3 linked regions of the Actinokineospora baliensis genome follow. The protein of the gene in region 2 interacts with the protein of the main gene of each other region in a pairwise test. Links are inferred from orthologs where the notes say so. Each region holds a gene or a part of one and is shown on either strand. Other genes may lie near its edges. The genes, in order: JOD54_RS03920, dnaE and rplL.

Region 1 (6,953 bases), 5.8 Mb from region 2 along the record:
CACCGACGACAGGCTCACCTGCAACGTCGGCGCGACACCGGCGATCGGGGCCATGTCCGGCGCGGTCGCCAGCTCGCGCGCCGCCCGCGCGTCCAGGATCGGCCCGACGGAGGCGGCCAGCAGCAGCACCGCCACCGCGAGACCGACCCCGATCGTGCTGAGCACGAACCGCGCCAGCGACGTCCGCCCACCCGAGACGGCCAACCGCACGCCGACCCCGAAGTCGTTCAACCAGGCCCTCACCGCAGACCGCCTCTCCCCTCAACACCTGCGCGGACCTAGTGGGCTAACGCGACCTGTCGGGTCTTGCCGTCGCGGACGACCACCTCGCGGTCGGAGTAGGCCGCGACCCTGGGTTCGTGGGTGACCAGCACGATCGACGCCCCGGTGTCGCGGGCGGTGTCCACCAGCAGCCGCATCACCTGCTCGCCGTTGAACGAGTCCAGCGCGCCGGTCGGCTCGTCCGCGAAGATCACCTTCGGGCCGGTGACCAGTGCCCTGGCGACCGCGACCCGCTGGCTCTGCCCGCCGGACACCTCACCGGGGCGCTTGTCGCGCAGGTTCCCGACCTCGATCCGGTCCATCCACTCGCTGGCCTTCGCCTCGGCCTCCTTGCGGCGCATGCCCCCGAGCCGCAACGGCAGCGCCACATTCTCCAGGCAGGACAGCTCGGGGACGAGCTGGCCGAACTGGAAGACGAAGCCGAACTCGGTGCGCCGCAGGGCACTGCGCTCCTTGTCGGTCAGCTGCCCGAGTTCCCGACCGCGGAAGGCGACCACGCCCGAGTCCGGCACCACGATCCCGGCCAGGCAGTGCAGCAGGGTCGACTTGCCCGACCCGGACGGGCCGAGGATGGCGACGATCTCGTTGTCGTGCACCAGCATCGACGCGCCGTCGAGGGCGGCGGTGGGGCCGAAGGCCTTGACCAGGTTCGTACCGCTGAGCAGGACCTCGCTCACCCGGCCACCTGCTTGGCCAGGTCGGCCAGGCGCGCCGCGGTCAGTTCGAGCCAGCGCAGGTCGGCCTCCAGGTGGAACAGCGCGTGATCGCAGATCAGCTGGTCGGTGAGGTCACCGGCGCGCTTGCGGGCGGTCAGCTCGCGCATCGAGGTCAGGTGCGCCGACCGCTGCGCGTCGAGCACCTCCTCGGCGTCGCGGTTGGACATCAGCGCTAAGACGACCTTGGTGTAGAGCGCGCTCTGCAGGTAGATCTGCGGGTTCTCCGGGGTCACGAGCCACTCCGAGACATCGGTGACCCCGGCGTCGGTGATCGCGTAGCGCTTGCGCTCGGGTCCCCCACCTGCTTCAACACCGCGCTCCTCCACGAGTCCGTTGCGGAGCAACCGGGACAGCGTCGAGTAGACCTGGCCGTAGGCGAGCGGCCGGTCGTGCCCGAACCGCTCGTCGTAGACCCGCTTGAGGTCGTACCCGTGCCGAGGTCCGGTCTCCAGCAGGCCGAGCAGCGCGTGTCCGATTGACATGGCGGACACTGTACCCCACATGTATACACGCGGGGAATAGCGCGATGATCAGCGAGAACGCGGCGGATCAGCAGGCGCAGAGGCAGAACGGGTGCCCGGCGGGGTCGGCGTAGACCCAGAACGAGGTGCTCGAGGAGTCCAGCAGCCGGGCACCGAGCGCGACGGCCCGCTCGTGCCCGGCGGCGAGGTCGCTCACCTCCAGGTCCAGGTGCAGCATCTGCTGCCGCTCGGGGTTCGGCCAGGTCGGCGGCTCGTAGCCGTCGATGCGCTGGAAGTCGATCCGGCCGTCCTCGCCCCGGATGGTGGACCAGGCGTTGTCCGGGTCGGGCTTGGCGTCCTTCGGCCAGTCCAGCAGTTCGGCGTAGAAGCCGGAGAGCGCGAGCGGGTCGGGGCAGTCGAGCACGACGGTGGACAGGCGCGGAACAGCGGTAGTCATGGATCCTCCCGGGGTGGACGTAACCAGCTAAGCGAGTATGAGAGTTAGCGTCCGCGGGAGCAACCAGTATTCGGCCTACAGTGGTGTCGTGAGTAGCGCTGAGGACAGCGGCGATGTGGGACTGGTCCTCGACTTCCTGAACACCGTCGACTTCGAGCGGCACACCGACGTGCTCGCCGATCCCGCGGCCTGGCGGGCCTGGCTGGTCGACCACGCCCTGGCCGATGACGCGGCGGCCCTGGTGAGCAGGGACGGTCTGCGCGCGGCGATCGGCGGCCACCCGGCCGCACCCCCACCGCCGGTCGCGGTCCGGGTCGAACTGGTCGACCGGACACCGACCCTGGTCGCGACCACCGTCACCGGCGCCGTGCTGGCCGCGGCCACCCGGCTCGCCGTGCTCGGCGAGTGGCACCGGATCAAGATCTGCCCGGCCGACGACTGCCGGTGGGCGTTCTTCGACCGCTCCCGCAACCGGTCCCGCACCTGGTGCTCGATGCGGGTGTGCGGCAACCGGGAGAAGGCCAGGGCTTGGCGCGAGCGGGCCAAGCTCGGCTGACCCCGGCGACCGGCTAGCCGATCAGCTGGGCGACCGCGTAGATCAGCAGACCGGCCAGCGCACCGACGACGGTGCCGTTGATCCGGATGAACTGCAGGTCGCGACCGACCTGCAGTTCGACCTTGCGCGCCGTCTCGTCGGCGTCCCAGCGCTGCACGGTGTCGGTGATCAGGGTGGTGATCTCGTCGCGGTAGTTGAGCACGATGTACGCGGCCGCGCCCTCCAGCCAGCCGTCGGCCTTGGTGCGCAGGCCGTCGTCGTCGGCCAGCCTGGTCCCGAGCGTGATCAGGCCCGCGCGGACCCGGGTGCGCAGTTCGCTCGACGGGTCCTCGGCGGCGTCGAGCAGCATCTTCTTGGCGGTGGACCAGGTGGAGCCGATGAGGTTCTGCACCTGGGGGTGCTCGAGCACCTGCTGCTTGACGGTTTCCGCCCTGGCCATCGCCTTGGGGTCGTGCTGCAGGTCGGCGGCGAACTCGCCGAGGAAGGTGTCCAGGGCGACCCGCATCGGGTGGTTGACGTCGGTCTTCACCGCCCAGGCGAAGTTCAGCACCTCGCCGTAGACCTTGTCGGCCACCAGCGAGTCGAAGAACTTCGGCGACCAGGACGGCGCCCGGTCCGACACCACGGTCATGACCTGGTCGTGGTTGCCCTTGACCCACTCGTAGGCGCGGTCGCACATCAGGTCGACCAGCTTGTGGTGCGATCCGTCGGCGAACACCCGCTCGAGCAGCGTGCCCAGCGGCGGCCCCCACGGCACCCCCACGATGCGGGACACGACGGCCTGCTCGACCACGGCCTGCACGTCGTCGTCGCGCAGCACCGTGACCGCCCCGCGCATCACCGTGGCCAGCTCCGAGGTCACCCGCTCGGCGTTGGCGGGCTTGGCCAGCCACTGCCCGAACCGGGCGGCGACCCCGACCCGGCGCAACCGCTCCCGCACGACCTGCTCGGACAGGAAGTTCGTGCCGACGAACTCACCGAGGCTGTCGCCGAGCGCGTCCTTGCGGGTCGGGATGATCGCCGTGTGCGGGATCGGCAACCCGAGCGGCCTGCGGAACAGCGCCGTGACGGCGAACCAGTCGGCCAGCGCACCGACCATCCCCGCCTCGGCGGCCGCCTTCAGGTACCCCACCCAGCCAGGTGCGCCAGCCGCCTGCCAGAGCGTCGCGACCAGGAAGATGACCGTCGCCGCGCCGAGGAAGGCCAGGGCCACGAGTTTCATCCGACGCAGCGCGAGCCGCTTCTCGACCTCGCCGGGGACCGGTGCCAGTTGCTCCACGCCCCCATTCTCCGTGAGGATTGGCTACCGTGCCCCGAACCAGCCTCGTGCCCCGCCTGCAGCCGTTCACCTCGACGATCTTCGCGGAGATGACCGCGTTGGCCGTGCGCGCGGGCGCGGTCAACCTCGGCCAGGGCTTCCCCGACACGGACGGCCCCGCGGGCATGCTCACAGCGGCCCAGGACGCCATCGCCTCCGGTGTCAACCAGTACCCGCCCGGCCCCGGTCGCCCGGAGCTGCGCGCGGCCATCGCCGAGCAGCGGGCCCGCTACGGCACCCAGTTCGACCCGGAGACCGAGATCCTGGTCACCGTCGGCGCCACCGAGGCCATCGCCGCCGCCTTGCTCGCCCTGGTCGACGCGGGCGACGAGGTGGTGCTGTTCGAGCCCTACTACGACTCGTACGCCGCCTCGGTCGCCCTCGCGGGCGGACAGCGCCGGGTCGTCTCACTGGTCGAGGAACCGTCCGGCCGGTTCGGCCTCGACGTGGACGCCCTGCGCGCCGCCGTCACCCCGCGGACCAAGGTGATCCTGGTCAACACCCCGCACAACCCGACCGGCACCGTGCTCACCCGGGCCGAGCTGACCGCGATCGCCGAGGTCTGCCAGGAGCACGACCTGCTGGCGATCACCGACGAGGTCTACGAGGACCTGATCTTCGACGGCCGCGAGCACGTCCCACTCGGGTCGCTGCCCGGGATGGCCGAGCGGACCCTGACGATCTCCAGCGCGGGCAAGAGCTTCAACTGCACCGGCTGGAAGATCGGGTGGGTGTGCGGCCCCGCCGAGGTGGTGGCGGCGGTGCGCGCGGCCAAGCAGTTCCTCACGTTCGTCGGTGGCGCGCCGTTCCAGCCCGCCGTGGCGCACGCCCTGCGGTCCGAATCGGCCTGGGTGGCCGACCTGCGGGCCGGGCTGGCGGACAAGCGGACCCGACTGTCGGCCGGGCTGGCCGAGGCCGGGTTCGGCGTCCGCACCGCCGAGGGCACCTACTTCGTGTGCGCCGATGTCCGCCCGCTGGGCTTCACCGACGGCCTGGAGTTCTGCCGAGCGCTGCCGGACAAGATCGGCGTCGCCGCCGTCCCCGTTCAGGTCTTCACCGACAACCCGGACCGCTGGCGCCACATCGTCCGGTTCGCCTTCTGCAAGCGCGACGAGGTACTCGACGAGGCCATCTCCCGATTGCACCGCCTTCGCTGAATGCGCATCACCTTCCTTTCTGCCGCTGTGTCCAGGAAGCCACAGCGGCAACCGGGCTGTCATCACTCGAAATGGTGATTGCCGGTTATCCACAACGGCCAAATTAATCCACAGGCTGAGAACCAGGAGCATTTCACACCTTCGAGGGGCAGCGGGAGCGGCGACCCGAGGGGTCCCGTCTGAAGCGGCATCGAGTCCACTTCAGAAGGGAGAGCAGCGTGAACGCACCGTCCACTCCAGACCTGCTGCACGCCGCGCTCGACGGGGACCAGACCGCGTGGCGGGCTCTGGTTACCCGCTACGCCCCGCTCGTATGGCAAGTGGCGCGGGCACATCGACTCACCCTCGCCGACGCGGCGGACGTCAGCCAGCACACCTGGATCACCCTCGCCGAGAAGGCTGGGTCCATCCGCGCCCCGGAGCGCTTGGCCGCCTGGCTGACCACTACCGCACGGCGCGAATGCCTAAGAGTGATCAGCGCACGCCCGCGTGAAATCTCGACAGACCGAATCGACTGGATAGTTACACGCGAAGACCACGGCCCAGAGGCATCCGTTCTGCGATCCGATCGAGATGACCTCTTGTGGCGCGCCTTCGAACAACTCACCCAGCGCTGCCGTCAACTGCTGGGCCTAATGGCGTTCGCGCCGGAGCTTAGTTACGCACAATTGGCTAGGGCGGCTGGTGTGGCCAACGCCAGCGTGAGCACTACTCGATCCCGGTGCCTAGATGTCATGCGTCGCAAGCTGGCCATCTTGGGCCTACCGGAGGGGGCGACGGGATGACCCCCGACGACGAACTGCTCACTGAGCTGCGCGCGGTGCTGGACCGCCTAGACCCGATGCCTGGCCGAGTTCGGGACGCGGCTATAGCCGCTGGCGCGCTCCTAGGCATCAACTGGGCGGAGCTGGACCTCATCGCGGCACCGTGCGTCCCCGTCCGCGGCGTGCGCGAGGCGTGGCGGGGCGATGGCCTAGTGGTCGAGCTAAGCAACCGGATCACCGGGCTCGTGACCCGCGACATGGGCATCACCCACGTCGAACTGCACTCCAGGGATGGCGCGGCGATCTTGCGCCTAGACGCGTTCGGGACGTTCTCCGCGGACCTGCCCGACGGCCGAGTCCGGCTTGTGTTGCACCGCAGCAACGCCGTACCGCTCGTATCGCCATGGCTGCGTTGACGTGGAAAGCCCTACAGGCATCTGCCGTAGCGCTGCACGAAACAGGTAAGACCCGCCAGGCAAGGGCTGTAGCCGAAGCCGCCCTAGCGGCGACCTCCTCCGAAGATGAGCGCACAGAGTCGCAGCTGGCCCTAGCCTGGATCTACCACCAGCTAGGGAGCAGCGAGTCGAGCGCGCGAGTCATCGAGCAAGTTCGCGATCCACGCGCAGACTGCCTAAGAGGACTCCTCTTGTGCCAAGACGGTCGCCACGCTGCGGCACTACCTGCTCTTGAAGCGTCCTCGATCAACTCGTCCCTAGAGCCACGATGGAGAGCCAACGCACTTGTTGGCCTTGGTGTCTCTGCGGCCTACCTGCAAAGGTTCACCCAGGCGAACCAGGCGCTCGAAGATGCCTACGCGCTCTACATCGGACTAGGCGAGCTTGAACGCGCTGCGACCTGCAGGCACAACCAGGGCTTCGTCGCGGCAGAAGCCGGAGACCTTCCGAAGGCGTTGGCGCTGTACGAATCAGCAGACATAGACCCCGCCAAGCGGCCAGAAGTGCTTGTCGACCGTGCAAGGGCCCTGATGGGTAGCGGCCTACTGCAGGAAGCCGAGGTAGCCCTGTCGCGAGCAGGCAGGCTGCTGGGAGCAGCGGGACGCGGACCTGCCTACAACGACGCCATGCTCACCTACAGCTGGTGTTGCCTACGCGCGGGTAGGCCAGCCGCTGCTCGAACCGCTGCCGAGTCGGTCGATACACGCGAGGGGCGGGCTCTAGCCGCCTACGCGCGCATGGCGGCAGGCGAGCAAGTCGACATCAGCCGAATCGTCGCCGATTGCGA
Region 2 (8,057 bases):
TATTGACCACCGGTGTCAACCCCCGGGCGTCACTACTCCACCCGGGTGACACCCACGTCGATCGCGACACGCCGCGCCGCGGCCCGGTGATACGAGTGTCGACGAACAGCACCCGACCCCTGGATGGCGTTGATGGTCGAAGCACGCACCGGCTCGGACGAGCGCCGGTGAAGCAGCGCAAGGCGATCCCGTCGGGTCGGGCGTGGACGAGCGCGTCGTGGTGGCTGTCGATGAACGGCGTCGTGGCCGCGTTCAGCGCGCTCATCGCGGTGGCCGCCCTGGTGGTCGCGATCATCGCCATCCCGGGCTCGCCGGACGACCCCGAGCACTCCGACCTCATCCGCACCCCCGACCTGGGCCTGTCGTTCTGGCAGGACGACCGCGCGGCGACCATGAAGGACGTCAGCGTGGACGTCGAGGGCCTGGTGGGCCGGGTCCGGGTCACCATGAAGTCCGCGCCGTTCGAGATCCGCTTCCCCGAACTGGGCCCCGACGACGGGCTCTACATCGAGGTCAAGAAGGACGACTCCAGCTTCTCCATCAAGGACGGCACGAGCACCCAGGGCGAACCCTATGACGCCCCGTTCCGCTCCGGCCGCGGCCACGTCGACACCGGACGCGGCAGCGCCACCCTGTTCATGTCCGACGGTGGCACCTTCAACGCCATCGGCGACAAGCGCGCGGAGGAGGCGGACAACAAGAAGTCCAGTGTGTACTACTCCCGTTTGGACGATCCGAAACCCACGCGGCTGACCGAGTTCCCGACCGGCGTGTACGAGCCGAGCAAGGAGTCGCTGGTCCCGTTCCAGGACGTCCACGAGGACTTGTACTTGGTCGTGTGGCGCGACGGAGACCACAACGGGCTGATCGACGGCGGGGAGTACGAGTACATCACCCTCGACTTCTCCTAGAGGCGGTTTCGCCTTCGACGACCGGGGCCTCGGAGCCGTGGTGGTGCGGTGTGCTCGATGGGGCGGGTCGGCTCGCGCTCCGGACCCGTCGTGGAGCGGAGTGCTTGATGGGGCGCGGTCGGCTCGCCTGCGGCATTGCGACACGGTCCGTGTGGTGCGGTGTGCTCGATGGGGCGAACTTGTTTTGCGCGGGGCCCCTGCGCCAGCCGTGGCAGGACCGCAAAAGCCGGGGCCGAAGAGCATGGCCCTGCAGCGAGGCAAGGCTACGACTGCCGCTCCCCCACGCAAAACAAGTCCGCCCCATCGAGCATCTGGCACCGGAAGTTCCGAGTGTCCAGTGGTCGGGTTGGCGGGGTTGACTCGGTGGGTTGGGCTGGCGGGGCTGGCTCGGGGTCCACCGACAACCTGGCAACCGGCTTAGTGCTACTGGGTGGGTCCTAGGCGCACCGGGAGGGAGTCCAGGGCTCGGACGATGGTGCTCTCGCGCCAGCGCAGCGGGGTGTCGGTCAGGGTCAGGGCGGGGAACCTGGTCAGCAGGGCGCCGATGGCCACCTCGGCCTCCATCCGGGCCAGGGGTGCGCCGACGCAGTAGTGGATGCCGTGGCCGAAGGCCAGGTGGGAGTTGAGGTCGCGGTCGAGGTCGAGTGCGTCGGGGGTGGTGAAGACGGTCTCGTCGCGGTTGGCTGAGGCCAGGGCGACCACCACGAACTCGTCCGCCGGGATCTCCACCCCCGCGACCTCGATCGGCTCGGTCGTGTACCGCAGGGTGGCCGTGTTGACCGGGCTCTCGAAGCGCAGGAACTCTTCCACCGCGCGCGGCAGCAGGTCTGGGTTCGCGCGCAGCGCGGCCGCCTGCTCCGGGGCCCGCAGCAGCGCCAGCACGCCGTTGGCGATGAGGTTCACGGTGGTCTCGTGACCGGCCAGCAGCAGCAGGAACGTCATCGACAGCAGTTCGTTCTCGCTGAGCCGGTCGCCGTCCTCGCGGGCCTCGACCAGGGCCGTGAGCAGGTCGTCGGCGGGCGCGGACCGTTTGGACTCGATCAGCTCCATCACGTACTTGCCGACCGACACCCCGGCCTCGGTGATCTCCACCGGCGTCGACGAGGTGGACAGCAGCACCCGCGTCCAGCGGCCGAAGGCCTCGCGGTCGGCTTCCGGGACGCCCAGCAGCTCGCAGATCACGGTCATCGGCACGGGGAAGGCCAGCGCCGGGACGAGGTCGACCTCGTCGGCGTCGGCGATGGCGTCCAGCAGCGCCGCGGTGATCTCCTCGACCCGGGGCCGCAGGTGGCCGACGCCGCGTACGGTGAACGCCTTGTTCACCAGCTTGCGCAGCCGGGTGTGGTCGGGCGGGTCCATGTTGAGCATGTGCGCCTGCAGTTCCTCGCCGAACTCCGGGCGCGGGCTACCCGGTTCGCGGTTGCGCTCCAGCAGCGCCCCGGCGCGCACGTAGTCCTTGCTGACCCTGGGGTCCGACAGCACCGCCTTGGCGTCGGCGTACCGGGTGACCAGCCAGCCCAGCACCCCGCGCGGCAGCACGACGCGGCGCACCGGTCCGGTGCGGCGCAGCTCGGCGTAGAGCTGGTGCGGGTCCTGGAAGAAGTCCGGGCCGATGCGTACGACGTCGTGGTCAACGGTCACGTGTCCCCCTCGGTGAGCGCTTGCCACCCACCGTACCCGCGATCACACCCAGGGTCAGGAAAGGCAACCCGGACCGAGCAGCGCCTTCAGGTCCCCCATCAGCGACGGCGACGGGGTGACCCGCAGCGCGTCGTCGAGGCGCAGCAGCGTCTGCCGCGGGCCGTTGATCAGCTTGAGGTGCACCTCGGTGGTCCCCGGGTACGCCCCCAGCACGTCCTTGAGCTGGGCGACCAGCGGCGGCGTGCACTTGGTCGCGGCCATGCTCAGCCGGAACGGTGCGCCCGCGGCGTTGGACAGGTCCGGCACCGCCAGGTCGTTGGCGATCAGCGAGATCCGGTCCTCCCGCTTGGCCACCCTGGCCTTGACCAGCACGATCGCGTCCTCCAGCACCCCCATGCCGACCACCGCGTAGGTCTTGGGGAAGAACAGCGCCTCGATGCCACCGGCCAGGTCCTCCAGCTGCGCCGAGGCCCAGGACTCGCCGTTGCGGTTCACCCGCCGGTTCACCGAGGCGAGGATGCCGCCGATCACCACCTGGGCGCCGTCGGGGATGTTGCCCTCGAGGATGGCCGCGATGGTGGTGTCGGACTGGGAGCTCAGGATGTGCTCGACGCCGTTGAGCGGGTGGCCGGAGACGTAGAGGCCGAGCATCTCCCGCTCCAGGGCGAGCTGGTGCTTGGTCTCCCACACGTCGTCGGGCACCCGCACGTCGAACACGCTGGAGACGCTCTCGTCGGCCCCGCCCGCCGCGCCGAACAGGTCGAACTGGCCGACCGCCTCCGCCTTCTTGGTCTCCATGATGGCGTCGATGGCGTCGGTGTGGATGAGGAACAGGCCCTTGCGCGGGTGCTTGAGCGAGTCGAACGCGCCCGCCTTGATCAGCGATTCGACGACCTTCTTGTTGCAGCCGGAGGCGTCGACCTTGCGCAGGTAGTCGGAGAAGTCGGCGAACTCGCCCTTCTCGGTGCGCGCCTTGATGATCGCGTCGACCACGTTCGCGCCGACGTTGCGGATGGCGCCGAGGCCGAAGCGGATGTCGTCGCCGACCGGGGCGAACTCCTTCTCCGACTCGTTGACGTCCGGCGGCAGCACCGTGATGCCCATCTTGCGGCACTCGGACAGGTAGACCGCGGCCTTGTCCTTGTCGTCGCGGACGCTGGTGAGCAGCCCGGCCATGTACTCGGCGGGGTAGTTCGCCTTGAGGTAGGCCGTCCAGTACGACACCAGGCCGTACGCGGCGGAGTGCGCCTTGTTGAAGGCGTAGTCGGCGAACGGGACCAGGATGTCCCAGAGGGTCTTGATCGCGTCCTTCGGGTAGCCGTTGCGCTCCATGCCGCCCGCGAAGTTGACGAACTCCGCGTCCAGGACCTCTTTCTTCTTCTTGCCCATGGCCCGGCGCAGCAGGTCCGCTTGGCCGAGCGTGTAGCCCGCCAGCTTCTGCGCGATCGCCATGACCTGCTCCTGGTACACGATCAGGCCGTAGGTCGTGCCGAGGATGTCTTCGAGCGCCTCCGCCAGCGACGGGTGGATCGGGGTGATCTCCTGCTGGTTGTTCTTGCGCAGCGCGTAGTTGGTGTGCGACTTGGCACCCATCGGGCCCGGCCGGTAGAGCGCGCCGACCGCGGAGATGTCCTCGAAGTTGTCGGGGCGCATGAGGCGCAGCAGGTCGCGCATGGGGCCGCCGTCGAGCTGGAACACCCCGAGCGTGTCACCGCGGGAGAGCAGTTCGTAGGTGTTCTTGTCGTCGAGGCCCAGCGTCTCCAGGTCGGGCACCGGTTTGCCGTTGCGCTCGATGTTGCGCAGGGCGTCGTCGATCACCGTCAGGTTGCGCAGGCCGAGGAAGTCCATCTTCAGCAGCCCGAGCGACTCGCAGGTCGGGTAGTCGAACTGGGTGATGATGGACCCGTCCTGCGGCCGCTTCCACAGCGGGATGGTCTCCATCAGCGGCTCGGCCGACAGGATCACCGCGCAGGCGTGCACGCCCGCGTTGCGGATCAGGCCCTCGAGCCCGCGACCGGTGTCGATGATCTCCTTGACCTGCGGGTCGCTGTTGTAGAGCTCGCGGATCTCGGTGGCCTCGGCGTAGCGCTTGTGGCTGGGGTCGAACAGGCCGTTGAGCGGGATGTCCTTGGCCATCACCGCGGGCGGGTAGGCCTTGGAGATCTTGTCGGCGATGGCGTAGCCGGGCTGGCCGTAGAGCACCCGCGCGGAGTCCTTGATCGCCGCCTTGGCCTTGATCGTGCCGAAGGTGATCACCTGGGCGACCTTGTCGGCGCCCCACTTCTCGGTGGTGTAGCGGATGACGTCGCCGCGGCGGCGCTCGTCGAAGTCGATGTCGATGTCGGGCGGGCTGACCCGGTCCGGGTTGAGGAACCGCTCGAAGATCAGCCCGTGCGCCAGCGGGTCGAGGTCGGTGATGCCCATGGCGTAGGCGATCAGCGCGCCCGCGGCCGAACCGCGGCCGGGCCCGACCCGGATGCCGTTGTTCTTGGCCCACTGGATCAGGTCGGCGACCACCAGGAAGTACGCCGGGAAGCCCATCTGCAGGATGACGCCGATCTCGAACTCGACCTGCTTGGTGTGCACCTCGTCGACGCCCCCGGGGAAGCGTCGGCGCATCCCCTCCCACACCTGCTCGCGGAAGTACTCGTCCTCGGTCTTGCCGTCGGGGATCGGGAAGCGCGGCATGAGGTTGCGGAACTCGAACATGCCGGCGGTGTCGACCTTCTCGGCCACGACCAGCGTGTTGCGGCAGCCCTCCTGCCACGCGTCCGACGAGTCGACCGCGCGCATCTCGTCTGGCGACTTGAGGTAGTAGCCGTCGCCGTCGAAGCGGAACCGGTTCGGGTCCTGCAGGGTGCTGGCGGTCTGCACGCACAGCAGCGCGTCGTGCGCGGAGCTGTCGGACTTGTAGGTGTAGTGCGAGTCGTTGGTCACCACGAACGGGATGTCGAGCTTGCGGCCGATGTCGACCAGCCCGCCGCGCACCCGCGACTCGATCGACAGGCCGTGGTCCATCAGCTCGACCGAGAAGTACTCCTTGCCGTAGATGTCGCGCCACGCGGCGGCGGCCTCCATGGCCTCCTTCTCGTGGCCGAGCCGCAGCCGGGTCTGCACGTCGCCGGAGGGGCACCCCGTGGTCGCCATCAGGCCCTCGGAGTGCTCGGCGATCAGCTCGCGGTCCATCCTCGGCCACTTGCCGAGCTGACCCTCCATCGAGGCCAGGCTCGAGAGCTTCATCAGGTTGGCCAGGCCGGTGGCGTTGCGCGCCCAGATCGTCTGGTGGGTGAAGGCACCGGACCCGGACAGGTCGTCGGACTTCTGGCTCGGGTCGCCCCAGCGGACCCGCTCCTTGCTGAACCGCGACTCCGGCGCGATGTAGGCCTCGATGCCCAGCACCGGCGTGATGCCCGCGGCCGTCGCCTGCCGGAAGAAGTCGTAGATGCCGTTGGTGTGGCCGTGGTCGGTGATGGCCACCGAGGTCATGCCGAGCCGCTCGCACTCGGCGAACATGTCCTTGAGCTTGGCCGCTCCGTCGAGCATCGAGTACTCGGTGTGCACGTGAAGGTGAGCGAAGGAGTCAGCCACCCGGTCACCCTAGCGACCCGCACCGCCAACCCGGCGCGTTGGGTGCGCGACGCGCCGGAAGTTCTTGCTACCACTGGGAAAACGCCCGGAGCGGGTGACCGTGGGCGGTTCAGGCGGGCACAGTGGGGACATGCGCCTGCGCCCGGTGTCACCCGACGTGGTGGCCGATGAGCTGACCGCGATGGTCCACACCCGAACCGGGTCCGGGTGGGCCAGGGTCGCCGTCGACGGCGCGCCGCCGACCGCGCCCGGCGAGCTCGCCGACGCCGTCGGGCAGCGGCTGCGGGTGCTGGGCCACCCGGTGCTGCGGGTGGCCGCAGCGGACTTCCTGCGCCCGGCCTCGTTGCGGTTTGAACGCGGCAAGCAGGACCCGGACGCCCGCTACGAACTCTGGCTCGACGAGGGCGGCCTCCGGCGCGAGGTCCTCGCCCCGCTCGGCGCGGGCGGGACGGGCAAGGTCCTGCCCGCGCTGTGGAACGCCACCACGGACCGGGCCACCCGCGCCGAGTACGTCGACCTGCCACCCGGCGGGGTCGTGCTGATCGACGGCGAGTTGTTGTTGGGCCGCGGACTGCCGTTGGACGTGACCGCGCACCTGTGGTTGTCGCCCCCCGCCCTGACCCGGCGCCTCCCGCCGGACGAGCACTGGGCCCTGCCCGCCTTCGCCCGCTACGACGCCGAGGTCCGCCCCCTGCACACCGCCGACCTCGGCATCCGGGTGGACGACCCCCGCCACCCCGCGGTCCTCGACGACGCACCGCGCTGAACCGGGCCCTGGGTCGAGCACCGCGAGGTGTCGGTCCCCGCGAGTAGGCTTGATTCGGGGGCTGCTCAGCGCGGCCGGCCTGCGGCGATGCGGTCCGGCGGACGCTCGCACCCCCTGATCGACCTGACGCCCGGACCGGCGGCTTCGGTGCCCGGCGGCGACCGCCGCGGGTGAGCGGGTGATCACCGAGGGCAAGATCACGTGTCGGCCCACGGCTTCCGGGGCGGGGCCAGGGGCGACCGGGTAGCGTCCGTGGGCGTGACGGATCCGGTTGACGCCCGCCTGCTCGGTGTTGTGGCCGAGATGGGCAGGGCCGCGGTGCACGAGGTCGCCGCGCGGTTGGGCATGGACCCCAGGGAGGCAGCCGCGCGGTTGGTGGCGCTGTCCGGCTCGGGGCTCCCCCTGCTGGTCGGCGTCGAGTGCGACCCCAACGGCCTGCGGGCCGCGCTGGCGCGGATGTCCGCGCCCATGGGCTACCCGCCCCAACCCGGCTACGCGCAGCCGTACCCGCAAGCCGCACCGCAACCGGTGGCACCGCAAGCCGCCGCACCGCAACCCATGGCGCCGCAGTACCTGCCGCCGCAGGACCCCTACGCCTACCAGCAGCCGCCGAGCGGACCGATCCGCACCGGCCCGCCGAGCCAGCCGTTCCCGGTGCCGACGGGTCCGCCGAGCCAGCCGTTCCCCGCGGTCAGCGAGCCGATCAGCACGTGGGGCCCGCCGCAGAGTTCCAGTTGGGCGCGCGGCGACCAGCCCGCGGGCGGTGGCCCCATGGACCGCACGCAACCCGCGGTGCGGGCGTCGCGGCAGGGCAAGATCGGGGCGTCGCTGGAGACCTCCGGCCTGGAGGGCGAGCGCCTGGCGATCCAACTCGTCGAGGTCGTCGACCCCGCCGACTACCTGTTCACCGCCGCGGGCTACCGGTTGCAGCCGGGCGAGCGGTCGATCGTGGTGCACACCGAGTTGACCAACCGCGGCACGGTGCCGTTCGCGACGCTGCCGGACCTGTACCTGGTGCTGGTCAGCCCGGACGGCCAGTCCATCACCAAGGCCCCGGTGTCGCTGTCGTCGCGGCCGCCGCACCGGATCGGGGTGCAGCCCGGCGAGATCGCCAGCGGCCACACGGTGTACGTGGTGCCGGAGCAGACGGT
Region 3 (6,717 bases), 6.0 Mb from region 2 along the record:
CGCATGGTGAAACCAGCTCGCGTCCTCAGTGCCGCCCTGCTCCTCGGCGCCGCCCTGATCGCCCCCGCCGCCTCGGCGCACGCCGCCCCGACCACCGTCGTCGAACCGCACTGCGGCGAGTGGGTGGACTACAACAGCCAAGAGAACCGCCGGATGAAGAGCTGGCTGTGCTTCTACGACTCCGGCACCGGCGGCGTCTACCCCGTGCTGTGGACCGAGTGCGGCTGGCTGGCCCTGTTCGGCATCGGCTGGGAGAAGCCGCCCAACGGCTGCCGGATCTGGGAACCCAGCTACTACGAGATCACCTTCCCCGACGGCACCAAGACCACCGACAAGACCTTCCCCGGCGCCTCCGGCTCCAACACCGCCAACTCCACAGCCGAGACCTACCCCTGCCAACCCGGCACCTGGCGCCTGCACTCCTACTACGGCATCCAGATGAAAGACGTCCTCGGCAACTGGGGCAGCAGCGTCTCCGCCACCCACGAGGTCACCGTCGAGATCACCTGCCCTTAGCAGGTCAGCCGGTGGGTTGGGTGGCCTTGGCCGGGCAGGGGGTTGGCTCGTCGTCGTGGCGGGTGATGGTCCACTGGTCGCCTCGGGAGCCTGGGATGACCTTGACGGTGAAGCGGCCGAGGCGGGGGCCGTCGTAGACGTCCATGGCGCAGGAGCTGATCACGACGGTGCCGTCGGTGCGGGGGGTGAGGTCCATCGCGACGGGGAAGCGGGGTTCTGCGTACTTGTTGGCCGTGCCGACCTCGGCGTTGAGGCGTTGGACGGCGGTGCGGCAGTCCGGGGCGTTGAAGTGCCTGGCGAACTGGTCCTCGACCTGCTGCGTCTCGAACCGGGTGCAGGCGTCGTCGGGGATGTTCTGGGCGATGTTGTCGTAGAACGCGCGGACGGCTTCCTTGGGCGTGGTGGCGAACAGGACAGTCCGCGTGGTCTTGCCGCCGCCGGTCTGCGACGCGGGGAGGTCTTCGTTGGGGTTGCCGAAGAACTTCTGGTAGGCCCAGTTGAGCGCGAGCAGGACGACGAGCAGGTAGATCAACCGGCGGAACCACTTGTTCAGCAGCACCCGCAGCCACACCGGGCGGCCGTTGCGCGCCGCGGGCGGCGGGGGCAGCGTGCCGTCGGCCTGACCGCGTTGGAACTCCTGGAACCGCTGGAACTCCTGGAACTGGCGCCACTGCTCGTCGTCGGGCACCGGCACCGCGGGCGGCTGGCCCGGCGGCCGGATCGCGGGCGGTCCGGCTGGCGGCTGGTCGCGGTCCGGCTGCTCCTGGTCGGCCATGGTCACCATCATGCCGTGTCGGTCGACCCCGGTTTTGCGCACCGAAGAACCACGGCTATTCTTAGCCACGGTTCACCGAAGACCGCTGGTCTCCGTCGCGCGAGCGGCGGATGAAGGTCCCACGGATGTGGGCGGCCCGCGCAGGGGGACATGGATCGTGCTTCGTCGGCTGTTCGCAGCCTGTCGCGCCCCGTGCCGCCTCACGCGCCGGGGCGTTCCTCGTCTCCGGGGTCGGCCAGCGACCCGAACACGAGAGGAGGCGACCCATGGCGAAGTCAGAGAAGGTGGGCGCAGTCGCCGAGATCGCGGACAAGTTCCGCACCAGCTCGGCCACCGTCGTCACCGAGTACACCGGCCTCTCCGTGGCCCAGCTGACCACGCTGCGTCGCGCTCTCGGCACTGGCACGACCTACCGTGTCGCGAAGAACACCCTGGTCAAGCGGGCTGCCGCGGACGCCGGGGTGGAGGGTCTGGACAACCTGTTCGTCGGTCCGACCGCGATCGCCTTCGTCGAGGGCGAGCCGGTCGACGCCGCGAAGGCGATCCGCGACTTCGCGAAGGACAACAAGGGTCTGGTCATCAAGGGCGGCTACATGGAGGGCCGCCCGCTCACCGTTGAAGAGGTCGCGCAGATCGCCGACCTCGACAGCCGTGAGGTGCTGCTCGCCAAGCTGGCGGGCGCGATGAAGGGCAACCTCGCCAAGGCCGCCGGGCTGTTCAACGCCCCGGCCTCGCAGGTCGCCCGCCTTGCCGCGGCTCTGCAGGAGAAGAAGGCCGCCGAGGGCGGCTCCGCTCCCGCGGACGACGCCGCAGCCGAGAGCTGATCACCCCACCCGGAAGAATCGCGCCCGCTAGGCCGGGTGTGTTAGCGAAAGGACCGCCACCATGGCGAAGCTCAGCACCGACGAGCTGCTCGACGCGTTCAAGGAGATGACTCTCCTGGAGCTCTCGGGCTTCGTGAAGCAGTTCGAGGAGACCTTCGAGGTCACCGCCGCCGCGCCGGTCGCCGTTGCCGCCGCCGCCCCCGGCGCCGCGCCGGCCGAGGCCGCCGAGGAGCAGGACGAGTTCGACGTCATCCTCGAGTCCGCTGGCGACAAGAAGATCCAGGTCATCAAGGTCGTCCGCGAGGTCGTCTCGGGCCTGGGCCTGAAGGAGGCCAAGGAGCTGGTCGAGGCCGCTCCGAAGGCCGTCCTGGAGAAGGTCGCCAAGGAGGCCGCCGAGGCCGCCAAGGAGAAGCTCGAGGCCGCTGGCGCCAAGATCTCGGTCAAGTGATCTAGCTCCACCCTCGTCGAAGGGCCCGACACCCACGCGGTGTCGGGCCCTTCGCGTTGTCTGGGGTCACGCAGGGTGCTAGCGGGTGACCCAAAGCGATGATGTGGGCAATCTCATAACCCGGTTGAGCGAACGGGGAGGGATCCGAGTACTTTTCCAACTCGGCAGTAACTTCGCGAGTAACCCGGTCGGGTCGCCCTCGTTGCACGGGGGTGAACGCCGGTGAGCTGGACGGGCTGGAGGTTCGATGGGCGCCGAGGTGGTCGTCGAGGGGCTGACGAAGTCCTTCGGGAACCAGGCCATCTGGCGGGACGTCACGCTGACCCTCCCGCCGGGTGAGGTCTCGGTGATGCTCGGGCCGTCCGGCACCGGCAAGTCGGTGTTCCTCAAGTCGATGATCGGACTGCTCAAGCCCGACCGCGGCCGCTGCGTCGTCAACGGCGTCGACATCGTGACCTGCTCGGAGGCCAAGCTCTACGAGGTCCGCAAGCTCTTCGGCGTGCTGTTCCAGGACGGCGCCCTGTTCGGCTCGATGAACCTCTACGACAACGTCGCCTTCCCGCTGCGCGAGCACACCCGCAAGTCCGAGGCCGAGATCAAGCGCATCGTGCTGGACAAGCTGGAGCTGACCGGCCTGCAGGGCGCCGAGCGCAAGCTCCCCGGCGAGATCTCCGGCGGCATGCGCAAGCGGGCCGGGCTGGCCCGCGCCCTGGTCCTCGACCCCGAGATCATCCTGTGCGACGAGCCCGACTCCGGCCTCGACCCGGTGCGCACCGCGTACCTGAGCCAACTGCTCATCGACCTCAACGCCCAGATCGACGCCACCATCCTGATCGTCACGCACAACATCAACCTGGCCAGGACGGTGCCGGACAACCTGGGCATGCTCTTCCGCAAGGAACTGGTGATGTTCGGCCCCCGCGAGGTCCTGCTCACCAGCGACGAGCCGGTGGTCGCCCAGTTCCTCAACGGCCGCCGCCTCGGCCCGATCGGCATGTCCGAGGAGAAGGACGCCGCCCAGATCGCCCAGGAAGAGGCCCACGCCGCCGCCGGGCACGCCGACGGTTCGTCCGAAGAGGACCTGCGCGGGGTGGTGCCGCAGCTGGAGCCGACCCCCGGCCTGCCGGAGCGGATGGCGGTGCGCAGGCGCAAGGACCGGGTCATGCGGGTCCTGCACTCCCTGCCCCAGGCCGCCCAGCAGGGCATCATCGAGTCCCTCACCCCCGACGAGCTCCTCCGCTACGGCCTCACCGCCCCCCGCCCCCGCCCAGCCCCCCACATCGACGACACCCAGGAAATCCCGGCCTGGCCCGGTGGTCGGCCATGACCGCGCTGCTCAGGACGCACCTCGGCTCGGCCGGGTTGAGTGCGCGAGGCCGCTCCGCAGGCGGTGGTGACTCGCGCTTGGTGGGCGTCGGGCAGTCATCGCAGCTCGCCGCAACCGCACAGCCGGTGGGCGGGGTCGTCGGGCAGTTGCCGCGCCCCCTGGCCGCGATGCCGCTGGTCGTCGACACCCGTGTCCGGTCCACAACCGGTGGTCGACCATGACCGCGCCCGCGAGGTCCTTCCCCGGGGCCGGGGCGTTGCGGGAGACCGGGAGGCTCTGCGCCCTCGGTATCGATGTGGTGGTCAACATCTTCCGGCGGCCGTTCCAGACGCGGGAGTTCGTGCAGCAGTGCTGGTTCATCGCCAGTGTCACGATCTTGCCGACGGCTCTGGTGGCGATCCCGTTCGGTGCGATCGTGGCGCTGCAGCTGGGCACGTTGATCGTCCAGTTGGGTGCGCAGTCCTTCACCGGCGCCGCCAGTGTGCTCGCGATCATCCAGCAGGCGGCACCCCTGGTCACCGCTCTTCTCGTGGCCGGGGCGGGTGGGTCGGCGATCTGCGCGGACATCGGGTCGCGGACGATCCGCGAGGAGATCGACGCGATGGAGGTGCTCGGGGTTTCGCCGGTGCAGCGGCTGGTGGTGCCCAGGGTATTGGCGGCGATGGTGGTCGCGGTGTTGCTCAACGGCCTGGTCAGCGTGGTCGGGGTGATGGGCGGCTACTTCTTCAACGTCGTGCTGCAGGGCGGGACGCCGGGGGCGTACCTGGCGAGTTTCTCCGCGCTGGCGCAGTTGCCGGACCTGTGGATCAGCGAGATCAAGGCGCTGATCTTCGGGTTCATCGCGGGTGTCGTGGCGGCCTACCGGGGGCTCAACCCGAAGGGCGGCCCCAAGGGGGTCGGTGACGCGGTCAACCAGTCCGTGGTCATCACCTTCCTGCTGCTGTTCTTCGTCAACTTCGTGCTGACCGCGGTCTACCTGCAGGTCGTCCCGGCGAAGGGGAGCTGACGTGGTCCTCAAAGCCCTCGACAACCTCGGCGACCAGCTGTCGTTCTACGTGCGCGCGATCGCCTGGATCCCGCGCGCCCTGCGCCGCTACACCCGCGAGACCCTGCGCCTGCTGGCCGAGGTCAGCTTCGGCAGCGGCGCGCTTGCGGTCATCGGCGGCACCGTCGGCGTGATGGTCGGGTTGACCGTCTTCACCGGTGTCGTGGTCGGCCTGCAGGGGTACGCGGCGCTGGACCAGATCGGGACGGCCGCGTTCTCCGGGTTCGCCTCGGCCTACATCAACACCCGCGAGATCGCCCCGCTCGTGGCGGGCCTGGCCCTGTCCGCGACCGTCGGGTCCGGCTTCACCGCCCAGCTCGGTGCCATGCGCATCTCGGAGGAGATCGACGCGCTCGAGGTGATGGCCGTGCCGAGCCTGCCGTTCCTGGTGACCACCCGGATCATCGCGGGCTTCATCGCCGTCATCCCGCTCTACATCATCGGCCTGCTGACCTCGTACCTCGCGTCCAGGACGATCACCGTGCACTTCTACGGCCAGTCCGCGGGTACCTACGACCACTACTTCGACCTGTTCCTGCCGCCGGAGGACGTGTTCTGGTCCTTCGGCAAGGTGCTGATCTTCGCGGTGATCATCATCCTGTCGCACTGCTACTACGGCTACACCGCCAGCGGGGGCCCGGCCGGCGTGGGCATCGCGGTCGGCAGGGCCGTGCGGACCACCATCGTCACCGTCGCGCTGGTCAACTTCTTCATCGGCTTCGCGATCTGGGGCACCACGACGACGGTGAGGATCGCGGGATGAGCGCGACGATCCGGCGCAGGCTCAACGGGCTGCTGTTCATCGTGGTGGTCGCGGCCCTGGTCGGCCTGAGCATCGCCATGTACACCAAGGCGTTCACCCCGATCGCGGCCGTCACGCTGACCACGGACAAGGTCGGCAACCAGTTGGCTGTGCACTCCGACGTCAAGGTGCGCGGTCTGATCGTCGGCGAGGTCCGCGCGATCACCCCGACCGCGGGCGGCGCCGAGCTGGACCTGGCGCTTGACCCGGAGAAGATCGGCCTGATCCCCGGCAACGTCTCCGCCCGGTTCCTGCCCAAGACCCTCTTCGGCGAGCGTTACGTCGCGCTGCAGATCCCCGAGGACGCCTCACCGCGCCCGCTGGCCGCGGGGGACCGGATCAAGCAGGACACCTCGGTGCGCGCGGTCGAGCTGGAGGAGGCCTTCGAGAGCCTGCTGCCGGTCCTGCAAGCCGTCCAGCCGCAGAAGCTCTCCAGCACCCTGACCGCGATCGCCACCGCTCTCGAAGGACGTGGCGAGGACCTCGGCAAGACCCTCGCCGACCTGGGCGAACTCGTCGGGGAGCTCAACCCGCACCTGCCGAAGCTGCAGCAGGACCTGCGCACCCTGGCCACCGTCGCCGACACCTACAGCGACGCCACGCCCGACCTGGTCGCCGCGCTGACCGACCTGACGGCCACCTCCAAGACCATCGCCGACCAGCGGGCCAACCTCGACGCCCTCTACGCGACCACCACCACCGCCGCCCGCGACCTGGACGCGTTCCTGCGGGTCAACAAGAACAACCTGATCCAGCTCGCCGACACGTCCCGGCCGACGCTGGAGACCCTGGCCCGCTACTCCCCGGAGTACCCGTGCCTGCTGCGGCTGATGGCCGAGGCGGTGCCGGAGCTGGACAAGGCGTTCGGCAAGGGCACCAACAAGCCCGGCCTGCACGCGACCATCGAGATCACGGTCAACCGCGGTCCCTACCGGGCGGGCAAGGACGAGCCGCGCTACGAGGAGGATCGCGGGCCGCGT

Evidence for each region.
Region 1: the proteins of dnaE (region 2) and JOD54_RS03920 interact in binary tests that used the Escherichia coli proteins (3 or more experiments, as listed by UniProt). The link is inferred for Actinokineospora baliensis from one-to-one orthologs.
Region 3: the proteins of dnaE (region 2) and rplL interact in binary tests that used the Escherichia coli proteins (3 or more experiments, as listed by UniProt). The link is inferred for Actinokineospora baliensis from one-to-one orthologs.

Annotation. Positions count from the first base shown.
Region 1 is NZ_JAFBCK010000001.1:883,915-890,867, forward strand. The notes cover bases 2,889-5,863. They hold JOD54_RS03920 (pyridoxal phosphate-dependent aminotransferase), read left to right. Parts: upstream 2,889-3,780; coding sequence 3,781-4,947; downstream 4,948-5,863. Other genes in these bases: JOD54_RS03915 (DUF445 domain-containing protein), read right to left, coding at 2,889-3,694; JOD54_RS03925 (RNA polymerase sigma factor), read left to right, coding at 5,166-5,732; JOD54_RS03930 (hypothetical protein), read left to right, coding at 5,729-5,863. In the rest of the region: JOD54_RS03890 (FtsX-like permease family protein), read right to left, coding at 1-243; JOD54_RS03895 (ABC transporter ATP-binding protein), read right to left, coding at 279-959; JOD54_RS03900 (PadR family transcriptional regulator), read right to left, coding at 956-1,480; JOD54_RS03905 (VOC family protein), read right to left, coding at 1,548-1,916; JOD54_RS03910 (CGNR zinc finger domain-containing protein), read left to right, coding at 2,005-2,472; more of JOD54_RS03915, read right to left, coding at 2,486-2,888; more of JOD54_RS03930, read left to right, coding at 5,864-6,127. UniProt on the Escherichia coli protein: Shows aminotransferase activity with methionine and histidine as substrates, and to a lesser extent also with phenylalanine.
Region 2 is NZ_JAFBCK010000001.1:6,706,141-6,714,197, forward strand. Bases 2,407-6,485 are described here. They hold dnaE (DNA polymerase III subunit alpha), read right to left. Parts: upstream 6,141-6,485; coding sequence 2,607-6,140; downstream 2,407-2,606. Other genes in these bases: JOD54_RS29720 (cytochrome P450 family protein), read right to left, coding at 2,407-2,552; JOD54_RS29730 (nucleoside/nucleotide kinase family protein), read left to right, coding at 6,271-6,485. Outside these bases: JOD54_RS29715 (hypothetical protein), read left to right, coding at 168-911; more of JOD54_RS29720, read right to left, coding at 1,335-2,406; more of JOD54_RS29730, read left to right, coding at 6,486-6,906; JOD54_RS29735 (Lrp/AsnC family transcriptional regulator), read left to right, coding at 7,159-8,057. UniProt on the Escherichia coli protein: DNA polymerase III is a complex, multichain enzyme responsible for most of the replicative synthesis in bacteria. This DNA polymerase also exhibits 3' to 5' exonuclease activity. The alpha chain is the DNA polymerase catalytic subunit.
Region 3 is NZ_JAFBCK010000001.1:731,045-737,761, reverse strand. Bases 1,131-3,869 are described here. They hold rplL (50S ribosomal protein L7/L12), read left to right. Parts: upstream 1,131-2,176; coding sequence 2,177-2,563; downstream 2,564-3,869. Other genes in these bases: JOD54_RS03095 (ABC transporter ATP-binding protein), read left to right, coding at 2,811-3,869; rplJ (50S ribosomal protein L10), read left to right, coding at 1,558-2,115; JOD54_RS03110 (hypothetical protein), read right to left, coding at 1,131-1,333. Outside these bases: JOD54_RS03115 (hypothetical protein), read left to right, coding at 4-516; more of JOD54_RS03110, read right to left, coding at 521-1,130; more of JOD54_RS03095, read left to right, coding at 3,870-3,890; JOD54_RS03090 (hypothetical protein), read left to right, coding at 3,887-4,111; JOD54_RS03085 (MlaE family ABC transporter permease), read left to right, coding at 4,108-4,896; JOD54_RS03080 (MlaE family ABC transporter permease), read left to right, coding at 4,898-5,698; JOD54_RS03075 (MCE family protein), read left to right, coding at 5,695-6,717. UniProt on the Escherichia coli protein: The binding site for several of the GTPase factors involved in protein synthesis (IF-2, EF-Tu, EF-G and RF3). Is thus essential for accurate translation.